One region of the Streptomyces mabaensis genome, then DNA from elsewhere that is predicted to be linked to it. Evidence: riboswitches for the same ligand, from Rfam matches in the RefSeq annotation. Region 1 holds a riboswitch; each other region holds the start of a gene.
The links. A riboswitch is a leader RNA that binds a small molecule or an ion and turns the genes downstream of it on or off. The one in region 1 is predicted to bind cyclic di-AMP.
Positions count from the first base shown of each region.

Region 2: linked by a shared signal. The riboswitch ahead of ACWV17_RS24080 (LysM peptidoglycan-binding domain-containing protein) and the one ahead of ACWV17_RS16710 (NlpC/P60 family protein) in region 1 are both predicted to bind cyclic di-AMP.
Region 3: linked by a shared signal. The riboswitch ahead of ACWV17_RS07400 (transglycosylase family protein) and the one ahead of ACWV17_RS16710 (NlpC/P60 family protein) in region 1 are both predicted to bind cyclic di-AMP.
Region 4: linked by a shared signal. The riboswitch ahead of ACWV17_RS06455 (M23 family metallopeptidase) and the one ahead of ACWV17_RS16710 (NlpC/P60 family protein) in region 1 are both predicted to bind cyclic di-AMP.

Region 1 is NZ_JBSOPZ010000016.1:107,395-110,882, reverse strand. It holds gene ACWV17_RS16720 (class F sortase) at 1-428, opposite strand, end outside; gene ACWV17_RS16715 (hypothetical protein) at 451-975, opposite strand; gene ACWV17_RS16710 (NlpC/P60 family protein) at 1,126-2,340, opposite strand; cyclic di-AMP (ydaO/yuaA leader) riboswitch at 2,339-2,499, opposite strand; gene pcrA (DNA helicase PcrA) at 2,667-3,488, shown strand, end outside.
Region 2 is NZ_JBSOPZ010000029.1:20,109-23,596, forward strand. It holds gene ACWV17_RS24075 (acyl-CoA dehydrogenase family protein) at 1-1,049, shown strand, start outside; gene ACWV17_RS24080 (LysM peptidoglycan-binding domain-containing protein) at 1,130-1,951, opposite strand; cyclic di-AMP (ydaO/yuaA leader) riboswitch at 1,954-2,114, opposite strand; gene ACWV17_RS24085 (class II glutamine amidotransferase) at 2,496-3,329, opposite strand.
Region 3 is NZ_JBSOPZ010000006.1:103,695-107,182, forward strand. It holds gene eno (phosphopyruvate hydratase) at 1-751, opposite strand, end outside; gene ACWV17_RS07400 (transglycosylase family protein) at 1,048-1,749, opposite strand; cyclic di-AMP (ydaO/yuaA leader) riboswitch at 1,754-1,934, opposite strand; gene ACWV17_RS07405 (transglycosylase family protein) at 2,191-3,138, opposite strand; gene ACWV17_RS07410 (cytochrome P450 family protein) at 3,251-3,488, opposite strand, start outside.
Region 4 is NZ_JBSOPZ010000005.1:151,650-155,137, forward strand. It holds gene ACWV17_RS06450 (GntR family transcriptional regulator) at 1-201, opposite strand, end outside; gene ACWV17_RS06455 (M23 family metallopeptidase) at 404-1,198, opposite strand; cyclic di-AMP (ydaO/yuaA leader) riboswitch at 1,212-1,369, opposite strand; gene ACWV17_RS06460 (M16 family metallopeptidase) at 1,580-2,947, opposite strand; gene ACWV17_RS06465 (M16 family metallopeptidase) at 2,968-3,488, opposite strand, start outside.

The DNA.
Region 1 (3,488 bases):
CCTTCGCCGTTGTCGACGTGGCCGACGACGACGGAGGTGCCCTGTTCGCCGGGGGAGGCGGCGCCCGTGAACCAGCCGGCCACGTTCCGGTGCGCGGCGGGCGGGGTGTCGATCCAGCCGTCGGATGTCAGGCCGACGCCGGTGAGGGGGGCGTCTACCCCGATCGACGGGATGGCGACGCGGAGCGGGGCGGAGTACGGCAGCGGATGCGCGGCGGGCCCGGCGGGCCCCGGTCCTCCGGGAGCGGTCGGGGCGCTCGTGGCGGTCGGCGCGGATGCAGCTCCTTCGGCTGTGACGGCTGCGACGGCCGAGGCGGGCTGCGGCGGTCCCGGCGACTCCGCGGCGCCGTAGCGGACCAGGAACACTCCGACGAGCAGTACGACGGCGACCGAACCCCACGCCCCGCGCGTCTGCGGTGACTGCGGCATGCCTCCCTCTCCCCGGGCCGGCTCAGCTCCTGCGGTGCCGGCGCATCAGGTGTACGCCGGCCCCGGCGGCGCCCGCGATCAGCGCGGCCCCGGCCGCCGTCGGGACCGGAGCGATACCGGTGAGGCTGCCGCCCACCCCGGCCTTGACGCCCTGCCGGACGCCGGTGGGGGGACCGGACTCCGCCCAGGCGCCGGGCTCGTCGTGCCCACCGAGCTGGTGCTCGGTGTCGCCGTACGCGGTGTCTTCGTGCTCGTCGGTGTCGTCGTGCTCGGCGTCGGTTTCGGGAGCGTCCTCGGCGTCGGCGATGGTGAGGCCGGCCAGCCCTTCCTCGCCCGCGCAGTCGAGCGTCACGTCGTACTCGGCACCGGGCTCGGCCGCCGGCTCGACCTTCGCGGTGCCGGAGCGTCCTTCACTGACGGTGACGTCCGACGTCTCGCAGCCGGCGGCACGGAGCGCCGCGTCAGCGGCCGTAGCCGTGGGAGTGCCGAGGCAGAGCGCGGCGGCACCGAGCACGGTGACGGCGGCACCGGCACGCATCCCTCGCATGGTGACTCCTCCGGATCCTCGAGGAGCCTTCGATGCGCCTCGACGCAGGAGACGCTAGGCGGGCTTACGACAGCCCGCGACCCGAGGCGCGCGAACGGGGCAAAGAGGTGCGTCAGTTGGGCGGCGCCCCGCCCAACTGACGCAGCGTGACTACGCCGGGCGCACGCTGCCGTAGATCGGCATGTAGTAGATCGACTCCTCGCGGACGTTCGTCCCCGGCTTCGGGGCGTGGATCATCTTGCCGTCGCCGATGTAGATGCCGACGTGGCTGATGTCGTCGTAGAAGAAGACCAGGTCACCGGGGAGCAGGTCGGCGGTCGCGACCCGCTCGCCCACCTTCACCTGGTCCCAGGTGGTACGCGGCAGGTCGACGCCCGCGGTCTTCCAGGCGGCCCCGGTCAGGCCCGAGCAGTCGTACGAACTGGGGCCCGTCGCTCCCCAGACGTACGGCTTGCCGATCTGGTTCCGGGCGAAGGAGAGGACCTTCTCCGCCTTGGCGGCGTACGTACCGGAGCCGGTGCCCGAGCCCGTACCAGTACCCGAGCCCGTACCGGAACCAGTACCCGCGTCGGAGCCGGTGTCCGTGCCGGGCTGCGGCTGCTGGTCCTGCCGCGCCGCCTCCTCCTGGCGCTGCTTCTCGGCGGCCGCCTGCTCGCGCGCCAGCTCCTCGGCCTTCCGCCGCGCCTCTTCCTCCTTCTTCCGCTCGATCGCGGCGAGCCGCGCCTTCTCCTCGGCGGTCAGCTCGGACAGCAGCGCGCGCGCCTCGGCCAGCTTCCGCTGGACCTCCTGCTTCCCGGCGCGCAGATCGGCCTGGGACGTGGTGAGCGACTCCAGGCTCCTGGTCGCCTCCGCCCGCTTCCCGGCCGCCTCGGCCTGCCGGGCGCGGTAGTCGCTGAGGATCTGCTGCTCGCGGCCGCCGAGCCGGTCCATCAGGTGGTCCTGGGCGAAGTAGCCCTGCGGATCGTCGGCGAGCAGGAGGGTGGCGGTGGGGCTCATGCCGCCCGTGCGGTACTGCGCGGCGGCGTAGGTGCCGAGCTCGCGCCGGGTCTCGTTCAGCTTCTCGGTGTTCTGCGCGACCTGGTCGAGCAGCACGTCGGCCTTCTTGCGCTGGGTCTCGGTGCGCTCCTTGGCGGCGTTGTACTTCTGGGTGGCCGTACCGGCCTGGCGGTACAGCTCGTCGACCTTCTTCTGTACGTCCTCGACGCTCGGCTTCGGCTCGGCCGGCGCACCGGGCGCGGCGCTCGCGCTCTGCGCGAGAAGGCTGACGGAGGCGAGGGCTGCGGTGGCTGCGGTCGTGATCCCGACCGCGGGAGCGGTGGTTCGAATCCGGGTGCGCGGCTTGCGATGCGACGCCAAGGCCGGCATCTCCTTCCGTGGACCGCCTACCGGGTTAGCTGTCGGGTTCGGGCATGCGGAAGGTTGCCCTACGGTCCGGCGGAGCCGGTCCGATTCACCCCGGTTGTGCATGGTGGGTCCCCGGCTCCGAACTGCCGTACGGCAGGCCGGACTCGGCGCGGGGCCATCCGTTCCGGCGCGGTTCGCCGACGGGGGTACGGAGGGCCTTGGCGGAGCACGCTAGCCAATCGGTGTGGCTGGAGGGAAGGCTGATGTTCGATATGTCCGATACATTTTCGTTACCTACCGGAACTCGTGACCGCGGTGTCAGTGCGGCGGCCTAGACTCGGGAGGCGATGAGCAGCCTCTTTGACGACAGTTTCCTGGCGGACCTCCAGCCTTCCGGCGAGGAGCACCCGCCGCCCCCCGAGGAGCACGCCCCCGAAGCGGGCGCGGACGACCTCTTCGGCGGGAAGTTCGACGCGCCCGTCGACCGGGACGCGTACTACCGGGACGGGGCCGCCCGGCCGGTGATCGACCCCGCCGCCCTGCTCGACGGGCTGAACGAGCAGCAGCGGGCCGCGGTGGTGCACTCCGGATCGCCGCTGCTCATCGTCGCCGGCGCGGGCTCCGGCAAGACGCGCGTACTGACGCACCGGATCGGGCACCTGCTGTCCGCGCGCAGGGTACACCCGGGCGAGATCCTGGCGATCACCTTCACCAACAAGGCCGCCGGTGAGATGAAGGAGCGCGTCGAGAGCCTGGTCGGACCGCGTGCCCATGCGATGTGGGTCATGACCTTCCACAGCGCGTGCGTCCGTATCCTGCGGCGCGAATCGAAGAAGCTCGGCTTCACGTCGTCGTTCTCGATCTACGACGCGGCGGACTCCAAGCGGCTGATGGCCCTGGTCTGCCGTGACCTGGACCTCGACCCGAAGAAGTTCCCGCCGAAGTCCTTCAGCGCCAAGATCTCGAACCTGAAGAACGAGCTGATCGACGAGGAGACGTTCGCCGGGCAGGCGGCTGGGGGCACCTCCCGGACGGAGTCCGGGGGAGGTTTCGAGGAGACGCTCGCCGAGGCGTACGCGATGTACCAGTCGCGGCTGCGCGAGGCGAACGCGCTCGACTTCGACGACATCATCATGACCACGGTGCACCTGCTCCAGGCGTTCCCGGAT
Region 2 (3,488 bases), on a different contig from region 1:
CCCGCCACGAGGGCGCAGCGGCCTGGCGGCCGCTGACCGAGCAGATCGGCGTCGCCGGACTCGCCGTCCCCGAGGAGTACGGGGGCGTGGGCTGCGGGGCCCGCGAAGTCCACGTCGTCATGGAGGAGTTGGGGCGGGAACTGAGCCCCGCCCCCTATCTCGGCTCCGCGGTGCTCACGGTGCAGGCGCTGCTCGCCTCCGGTGACGACGCGGCGTGCGCGCGGCTGCTGCCGCGGCTCGCCGCGGGCCGCGACGTGGGGGCCCTGGCGTGGGCCGAGCAGGGCTCCTGGGACCCGGCGGCGATCCGTACCGAGGCGGTCCCCGGGCCCGGCGGGACGTGGCGGATCACCGGGACCAAGGAGTACGTGCTGGACGGCGCCGAGGCCGATGTACTGCTCGTCGTGGCCCGTACGACGGGCGGACTCGCGCTGTTCCAGGTCGCCCTGGACGGTACGGGCGTGAGCCGCGAGGCGGCGGTCACGATGGACGGGACTCGGGCCCTCGCATGCGTGGTACTCACCGGCGCCGAGGGCCGCCTCGTCGGCGCGGCCGGCGAGGGTGGCCGGGTGCTGCGGCACGTGCTGGACCTGGCCTGCGCGGCGCTCGCCGCCGAGCAGGCCGGCGCGGCGGCGCGCTGCCTGGAGCTCACGGTCGCCCACGCCAAGGACCGCGTCCAGTTCGGCCGGCCCATCGGCTCCTTCCAGGCGGTGAAACACCGGCTCGCGGACGCGTACGTGCTGGTGGAATCCGCGCGTTCGGCCGCGCTCGGCGCGGCCTTCGCGGCCGCCGAGGGCTCACCGGAGCTGACCCGCTGGGCGGCCGTCGCCAAGTCCGCCTGCTCGGAAGCGTTTTCCGCGGTGGCGGGCGAGATGATCCAGTTGCACGGCGGCATCGGCATCACCTGGGAGCACGACGCACACCGTTACTTCAAGCGCGCGCACGGCTCGGGCCGGCTCTTCGGCCCTGCCGCGTGGCACCGCGGCCGGCTGGCCGCCGACCTGTGCCCGTCCGGGCCCGCACCGCGGTCGGACGACGGCACCGGCACGTGACGCACGGACCGGCCCGCCGGGCACGGGGTTCTCCTCCCGGACCCGGCGGGCCGGTCGCCGCAAGGGCCCGGCCACCGCTGTCAGTAGGGGCCGTTCACGTTGTCGATCGAGCCGTACTTGTCGGCGGCGTAGTTGCACGCCGCGGTGATGTTGGCGACCGGGTCGTAGCTGTCCGTCGAGGTGCCCGGCACGTGGTAGGCCTGGAACGTCGGGTCGATGACCTGGAGGAGACCCTTGGACGGCGTGCCGGCCACCGCGTTGGAGTCCCAGTTGTTGATGGCCAGCGGGTTGCCGGAGGACTCGCGCATGATGTTGCGGTGGATGCCGTCGTAGCTGCCGGGGATGCCGTGCTTGGCCATGATGTCCAGCGACTCCTTGATCCAGCCGTCGAGGTCGTTGGTGTAGGCGGGCTTCGCCGGCGCGGCGGCGGGCTTCGCGGGGGCCGCCGCCTTCGCCTGGGCCGCGGGCTTCACGGCGGGCTTGGGCGCCGACTTCGCGGCCGGCTTCGCGGCGGGCTTCACGGCGGGCTTCACGGCAGCGCCGATCGTAAGCTCGAGACCCGGGTGGATCAGCCTCGGGTTGTCACCGACGACCGTCCGGTTGGCCTCGTAGAGCTGCTTCCAGCCGCCGATCTGGGGGTGCTCGTCCGCGATCTTGGAAAGGGAGTCACCCACGACGACGGAATAGGTCACGGGGGCGGCCTTCTTCGCAGCGGCCGGCGCGGCGACGGTGGCCGGTGCCACGGCCTTCTTCGCGGTGACGGCCGGCGCCTTCTGCGCCGCGGCGGCGGTGGTCGCGGCGATCACCGGGAGGGCGAGTGCGGCGCCGCCCGTGCCGGCGACGACGAAGCCGCGCGTGATCGGATTGGTCTTGGGACGGCGGTGCTTACCCTTTGCAGGCATGACGCGTTCCTCTCCGTCGCCTGCGAGGTGAGCTGTCGGGTTCGGACTGGAGATGCCCGGCCGCAGTGTTGGTGCGACTTGACCCCAAGCCGTTCCGAATAAACGGACCGGCGGCTTACCTGGGTCCCCCGCTCCTGCCGTACGTGAGTGGTGAGTGCGGTTTCCGGACGGCGGCAGGATTCGGCGGTCCACCCGGATTGACGGTGACCGTAAGCGAAATGGACCCGGCGGAACAAGCCTCGAATTTCCCCGCTCAAAGGGGGCAACTGATCCCGCGGGGGAAAAATCCGTCATCCACCCTGGAGCGAAAACCCAACTTTCTTTCCAGGGAAGGGAACTGGGCCTCCGCGGACTTACCGCACACCATGGCGGCTGTGACCGTTATCACGGCCTCCGCGCGCAACCATCCGGCCCGGCATGCCGAATGAAGGAACGACGAATTGCGCAAGTAAGAGGCAAGAATGACTTAAGGCGTTCTTCTCCATGCAGTTCCACCCATAACGGACATATGCGGGTGGAAAGAGTCATCCAGGGCATCCGGGATTTACACCGGCTGAGGCACGAAGGGCCGCAATTCGTCCACCCCCGGCTGGACCACCCCGTAGCTGCTCTCGGGGACCTCGTTCCAGACGCCCGGCAGATCGCCCAGCGGCTCGGAGACGACCATGCGGGTCTTGTCGGACACGCCCCGCAGCAGCGCGATGTCGGGGTGCAGCGCCCGCACCGCATCCGCTCGGCTGCTGTAGAACAGCGAGCGTGAGGCGCCCCCGCTCGAGTAGCGGAAGGCCCAGAGGCGTTCGCTGTCGGTCACCGCGATCGTCATCTGAAGCGGGAAATCCACCCCGTGCTCCCGTCCCAGCCGTTCCACCAGGCCGGCCATCCGCGCGACAGCCCCCGGCGCGTCCTGGTCCAGACCGAACGTGATCGCCAGGTAGAACATCACTTCCGAGTCCGTCGATCCCTCGATGGAGGAGAACAGCGCCGGGTCGATGGCCATGCAAAGGTCCCGCCGCATGCGGTGGAAGTCGGTGATCGCACCGTTGTGCATCCACATCCAGCGGCCGTGACGGAACGGGTGGCAGTTGGTCTGCTGTACCGCCGTACCGGTCGAGGCGCGGACGTGAGCGAAGAACAGGGGTGAGCGGACATGGCTCGCGATCTCGTGCAGATTGCGGTTGTTCCAGGCCGGGCCCGTGTCCCGCACGATCGCCGGGGTCTTGCTGTCGGCCCCGTACCAACCGATGCCGAAACCATCGCCGTTGGTCGTCTCGACTCCCAGATGTGAGTGCAGGCTCTGGTCGATCAGGGAGTGCTCCGGCTTGTACAGGATGTCGTCGAGCACAACGGGCGTTCCCGAATAGGCGAGCCATCGGCACATGGACAACAATCCCTTCCGCCGTCCGGTCCGCATGCGGATCCGAGGAGCGAGCGGCGCCGCGCGAACCGGTCCCTCCCCCACATGTTCGCCCATCGGGGCCGGGAAAGCAGCTTCACGGGCTTCACGGGCACGACGGTGCCGCTCTCACTGGTAGGGGCG
Region 3 (3,488 bases), on a different contig from region 1:
CCTTGTAGAACTCGGAGGCCGCGCAATCGAGCGCGAGCGCGATGTCCTTGCCGGGCGCGTAGCCGGCCTGCTTGATGGCCTCGAGGATGAGGTCGAGCGCCTCGCGGTTGGAGCCGAGGTTCGGCGCGAAGCCGCCCTCGTCGCCGAGACCGGTGGAGAGCCCCTTCTCCTTCAGGACCTTCTTCAGGGTGTGGTAAACCTCGGTGCCCCAGCGCAGGGCCTCGGAGAAGGACTCGGCGCCGATCGGCGCGATCATGAACTCCTGGATGTCCACGTTGGAGTCGGCGTGCGAGCCGCCGTTCAGGATGTTCATCATCGGGACGGGCAGCAGGTGCGCGTTCGGGCCGCCGAGGTAGCGGAAGAGCGGCAGGTCGGACGCCTCGGAGGCGGCGTGCGCGACGGCGAGGGAGACGCCGAGGATGGCGTTGGCGCCGAGCGAGGACTTGTCCGGGGTGGCGTCCAGGTCGAACATCGCCTGGTCGATCAGGCGCTGCTCGGTGGCGTCGTACCCGACCAGCTCGGGGCCGATCTGCTCGATGACGGCGAGGACGGCCTTCTCGACGCCCTTGCCCTGGTAGCGGTTCGGGTCACCGTCGCGGAGCTCGAGGGCCTCGAACGCACCGGTGGATGCACCGGACGGAACTGCAGCACGACCCGTGCTGCCGTCGTCGAGGCCGACCTCGACCTCGACCGTGGGGTTGCCTCGGGAGTCCAGGATTTCCCGGGCTACGACGACGTCGATGGACGGCACGAGCATCTCCTTCTGGGATGTGACGCTATGGGTGCAGGGTCTCTTTGGCCTTGCGGCAAGAGCCTAACCGGCTGCGGGGCATCCACCGGCCTACCGCCCGGACCCTGGGACGAAAACAGGCCCGAATACCCGCGGGCCGGGACATAAGCACCGCGCGGTACTGGACGGTAATCGCGACGGCAGAAAGCCCCGGCCCGGCGCGCACGGGGGAGAGCGCGCCGGGCCGGGGCGGTTTCGGGGGGACCGGCTTCCGCCGAGGCCGGTCCCGGGCAGGCCCTAAGGCCGCGGGGCCGGGGTCAGCGGAGGTGGAGCTGCTGGCCCGGGTAGATGACGTCGGCGTCCTCGACGACGTCCTTGTTCAGCTCGAACAGCTTCTGCCAGCCGCCCTTGACCTTCTCGGTCTCAGCGATCTTGGCGAGGGTGTCGCCGGCCTTCACCTTGTACTCGCCGTCGCCCTTCTTGAAGGACTTGGCGGCCTTGGGGGCCTCGGCACGCGCCTCGGACCGGCTGGCCTTGGCAGGCTCGGTGCGCTTCTCGGCCTTCTTCGCGGCCTTCGGCTGGGCGGCCTTCGGCTTCTCGGCCGGCTTGGCGGCGGAGCCGGTGTCGACGCCCGGGTCGACACCGTCGTTGGTCAGGTTGCCGGCGCCGGCGCAGGCCCAGGCACCCGGACCCTGCATGTCGAGGAGTACCTCGGCGGTGGCGATCTGCTGGCTCTTGCTGGCCAGGTCGGCACGGGGGGCGTACTTCGTACCGCCGGCGGCCGCCCAGCTGGACTGCGAGAACTGCAGGCCGCCGTAGTAGCCGTTGCCGGTGTTGATGGACCAGTTGCCGCCGGACTCGCACTGGGCGACCTTGTCCCAGGTCGCGACGGAGGCGGCGGACGCCGAGGTGGCGCCCATCAGCGGCACGGCGACGGCCGCACCCGTGACACCGGCGAGCGTGGCGATGCGGGTGGCCTTGGACGGGCGGCGGTGTTTGCCCTTGCCGGAAAGCAGCATGGAGTGATCCCCTCACCGACGCCTACGAGGTGAGCTGTCGGGTTCGGGCCAAGTGAGTTGCCCGGCCGCGCGTCGTGGCGCGCGACTTCACCCCAGCCGGTCGGCTGCCGTTGTCTCAACGGCCGCGCCCGGCACTTACCTTGGGTCCCCCGCTCCTGCCAACGGCGCTTACGCGACGACTACTTCCTTCGCCCGTCGGCAGGATTCGGCGTGACGGTCGAAAGGAGCCCGCGGTGCGAGCGGTTCAGACCGTAGACACAGGCCTCCCCGATGTTCAATGCCGAACATCGGGGAGAAAACGCCCATACCCTCCCCCGCGAATCCGTCATTTCCGCAGGTGAGAGGCAAAAGTGCGGGACCGGGCGGACGAGACGGGCCAGTTGGGCGGAAGAGATTCATGTCTCACTTGAGCAAACTAGGACATTAAGTCCCGAACTACCCCTACTTTTGCCCCAGATCGAGGCTCTGGCCGGGGAGGATGAGGTCCGGCTCGACACCGATGACCTGCTCGTTGGCCTCGTAGATCGCGGACCATCCGCCCGCTACGTTCTGCTTGTCCGCGATGTCCCACAGGTTGTCGCCCGGACGGACGGTGTACGCACCCGCTTCCGCCGCAGCACCGTCGCGCGCCGCGTCGTCGCCGCGCGAGGCGTGCCGCCCAGTCTCGCGGTCGGCCGCGGGCGTGCCCGGCTCGGCCGCCTCGGCGCTCTCCGCCGTCTCGCCGGGGGCCGGTTCGCCCCGGTGCTTGCCGGCGCCGGGAGTTGCCGCGGCGTCCGCAGGGGCGGACGCGGCGGGTGACGCGGTGTCCGACTGGCCCGACTGGCCCGGCTTGTCCGCCTTGGGGGCGTTCGTTCCCGCGGGAGCCGTCGGCGTCGCGGGGGCGGCGGGTGCGGCGGGTGCGGTGGGCAGCAGGGAGGGGGTGTCCACCGGAGTGGACTCGGAGGGCCGCACCGGGGCGGGGCCGACCGACATGTCCCCCGTCGGCAGACCCGGGTCGACATCGGCGATCAGGCCGCCCTTGGCCAGTCCCGCGGGGCCGGCGCAGCTCGGCCAGGCCTGCGGGCCCTGCGCGGCGAGCACCTTCTCCGCGACGGCGATCTGCTGGGAGCGGCTGGCGAGGTCCGCCTGCGGCGCGTACGACAGCCCGCCGAACTGCTCCCAGGTCTCCTGGCTGAACTGAAGCCCGCCGTAGTACCCGTTGCCCAGGTCCGCGCTCCAAGTGCCGCCGCTCTCGCACTCAGCGACGCGGTCCCAGGTGGAGGCTTCCGCCGCGCTGGCACCGGTGGCGCCGAGCAGCGGGATCGCGATGGCGGAGCCGGTGACTCCGGCCGCGACGACAAGAGCGGGGGCTTGGCGGGGGCGCCGGTGGCGGCCGTTCCCGGAGCGCATGCGGTGGCCTTCCGTGTGACGGGTGAGACGACGGTGAACGTAGCGGTACTCGAACGCTTGTCACAAGTCGATGCAGCGGAGATCACGTGAAGGTCACGCGCGTGACCGTGTGTCACCTTGCGGAGGGGGTGAACTCCACCGGCAGGGTGCGCAGTCCGCGCATGATGAGCCCGCCCCGCCACCGCAAATCGGCAGGATCCGCCGCGAGCCGCAGGTCAGGAAGGCGGCGCAGCAGCGTCGCGAGGGCCGTCCGCCCCTCCAGCCGGGCCAGCGGCGCGCCCAGGCAGTAGTGGATGCCGTGTCCGTATCCGAGATGCGGATTGTCACGCCGGGTGAGGTCCAGCACATCG
Region 4 (3,488 bases), on a different contig from region 1:
GGCCACGCAGGCGCCCGCGTGCCGGCGGGTGACGACGAAGCCCTCGGACTCCAGGGTGCGCAGGGCTTCGCGGACGGGGACGCGCGAGACGCCGTAGCGGCGCGCGAGCACCTCCTCGGTGAGTCGGCTGCCGCGTTCGAAGACACCGGAGACGATGTCGTCGCGGATTGCCGTGCATACCGAGTGCGCGGGAATGCGCATGACCGGACCTCCGCCTTAATCCCCGCGAAACGCGGTCGGACGACGCCTGTTCTGCGACTCTATTGCAGCGCGCGGGAATTTCCGACGGCGGGCGGGAAATCAGGTATATCTTCTGGCCAAAGTTCCTGGCGGAGAACGGCCGGGGAACGCCGAAGACCCCGACGCGGGGGCGGGGCCTTCGGAAGCTGTCGGTGGAGGAACCTCAGAGGCTGACGCCGTGCGAGCGCAGGTAGCCGACCGGGTCGATGTCCGAGCCGTACTCGGCGCTCGTCCGGGCCTCGAAGTGGAGGTGCGGGCCGGACGAGTTGCCCGTCGAGCCGGAGAGGCCGATCTGCTGCCCCGGGGTGACGGACTCGCCGACGGACACCGAGAGGGAGGACAGGTGGCCGTACTGGGTGTAGGTGCCGTCGTTCATCTTGATCACGACGTTGTTGCCGTACGCGCCGCCCCAGCCGGCCTCGACGACGGTGCCCATGCCCACGGCCCGCACGGTGGTGCCGGAGGCCGCGTGGAAGTCGACACCGGTGTGGCTGCCGGAGGACCAGGCGGCGCCGCCCGCCTGGTAGGAGGTGGAGACGTACGAGCCGGCGATCGGGGAGACATAGCTGTTCAGGCGCTTGCGCTCGGCCTCACGGGCGGCGCGCTCCTTGGCCTCGCGCTCCGCCTTGGCCTTCGCCTCGGCCTTGCGCTTGGCCTCCTCGGCCCGCTTCTTCGCCTCGGCCTCGGCCTTCGCCTTGGCGGCGGCCGCCTCGGCGGCCTGCTGCTGGGCCTGCGCCTGGGCGTCGATCTGGTCGGCCAGGGTGTCGGCGACGACGATGGCGTTGAGGCCGGTGTCCTCGACCGTCGCGGCCGCCGGCTCGGCGGCGGCGAAGGCCGGCGAGCTCAGGGTGCCGACGACGCCCGCGGTGGCGAGGGTGGCGATGCCTGCGATGTTCGCGCTCTTGCGCGTCATACGGCTCGGACGACGGTGCTTCCCGGTGGCACGGGTGAACGCCATGAAGAGGCTGATCCTTTCCTTCCTTCTCGCCTACCGGGTTAGCTGACGGGTTCGGAGCAGGAAGGTCTCCTACGGGCTTCCTCTGGCGAGGAGGCCCGATTCACCCCAGGGACTGCGTGGGTCCCCGGCTCCCCAGGCTCGCGCCTGACGGGGACTCGGCGATGGCTGCCCGGTGCCGCGGGTGCGACGCTCACATCTGACGAACAGCCGGACAGACGCTAAGCGGCTCATCTGTCAATCACCAAACAGACACGGTTTTTTGTAGCGCACGCCACAGGCCAGACACCCAACCTCCGCAACAATCCGGACATATGGGAGGACCCCGGTGGCTCGCCGGCCACCGGGGTCCCTCTTGTCCGTCTTACTGCCGCTTACGGCCGATCAGCCGGTGACAACAGTCACTTCGCCGATGCCGAGCGCCTTCACCGGCTCCTCGATCTGCGACGCGTCACCCACCAGGACGGTCACCAGCCGGTCGACCGGGAACGCGCTGACGGCCGCCGCGGTGGCTTCCACCGTGCCCGTTTCGGCCAGCCGTACGTACAACTGCGCCTGGTAGTCGTCCGGCAGATGCTGCTCCACCTGGTCGGCGAGCGTGCCGGCGACGGCCGCGGCCGTCTCGAACTTCAGCGGGGCGACACCCACCAAGTTCTGTACGGCGACGTCGCGTTCGGCGTCGGTGAGGCCCTCGGCGGCGAGCGTGCGCAGCACCGTCCAGAGGTCCTCCAGCGCCGGGCCGGTGTGCGGGGTGTCGACCGAGCCGCTGATGGCGAGCATGGCCGCGCCCGTGCCGTCGGGTGCGGACCGCAGCACCTGGCCGAACGCCCGGACGCCGTACGTGTAGCCCTTCTCCTCCCGCAGGACGCGGTCCAGCCGGGAGGTGAGCGTGCCGCCGAGGCAGTACGTGCCCAGCACCTGGGCCGCCCAGACCCGGTCGTGCCGGTCGGGGCCGATACGGCCGAGCAACAGCTGGGTCTGCACGGCGCCGGGGCGGTCCACGATCACCACGCGGCCGGTGTCGTCGGCGGTCACCGGCGGCACCGGGCGCGGCTGCGCGGAGCCCCCGGTCCAGGCGCCCAGGGTCTCGGCGAGGACGGCGTCCAGGTCGGTACCGGTGTAGTCGCCGACGACCACCGCGGTGGTCGTGGCGGGGCGAACGTAGGCCTCGTAGAAGCCCCTTACGGCCGCGGAGTCGATCCGCGCGACCGTCTCCTCGCTGCCCTGCCTCGGGCGCGACATCCGGACGTCTGCGGGGAACAGCTCCGCGGAGAGCTGCTTGGCCGCGCGGCGGGACGGGTTGGCCAGCTCGTGCGGGATCTCGTCGAGCCGGTTGCGCACCAGGCGGTCCACCTCGCTGTCGGCGAACGCGGGGGCCCGCAGCGCCTCCGCGAGCAGCCCGAGGGCCTTCGGCAGCCGGGAGGCGGGCACTTCGAGGGAGACCCGGACGCCCGGATGGTCGGCGTGCGCGTCCAGCGTGGCGCCGCACCGCTCCAGTTCCGCGGCGAACTCCTCGGCGGTGTGCTTGTCGGTGCCCTCGGACAGGGCGCGGGCCATGATCGTGGCCACACCGTCGAGGCCGTCCGGCTCGGCGTCCAGCGGCGCGTCGAGGATGATCTCGACCGCGACGACCTGCTGGCCGGGGCGGTGGCAGCGGAGCACGGTCAGGCCGTTGTCCAGGGTGGCGCGCTCGGGGGCCGGGAAGGCCCACGGCTTGGCTTCGCCCGCCTGGGGCTGCGGGTGGAACTCCATGCTGGTGATCTCTGCGTCGCTCACTGCTGCGCCCCTTCGGTGCCGTTCTCGTTCGTGCCCTCGGCGTCGTCCGCGTCCTCCGCGTCTTCCGCGGCCACGGGTTCGTACACGAGGACCGCCCGGTTGTCGGGGCGCAGCCGGGCCGCGGCCACGGCCTGCACCTCTTCGGCGGTGATGTCGAGAACCCGCTGTACGGCGGTCAGGGCGAGCTGCGGGTCGCCGAACAGCACGGCGTACCGGCAGAGTTCATCGGCGCGGCCGGCGACCGTGGAGAGCCGGTCCAGCCACTCGCGCTCCAGCTGGGCCTGGGCGCGCTCCATCTCCTCCGCCGTGGGACCCTCGGCGGCGAAGCGGGCGAGCTCGTCGTCGACCGCGGCCTCGATCGTCGGTACCTCGACGCCGCCGGACGTCTTCACGTCCAGCCAGCCGAGGGAGGGTGCGCCGGCCAGCCGTAGCAGGCCGAAGCCGGCGGCCACGGCCGTCTGGTCGCGGCGGACCAGCCGGTTGTGCAGCCGGGAGGACTCGCCGCCACCGAGAACGG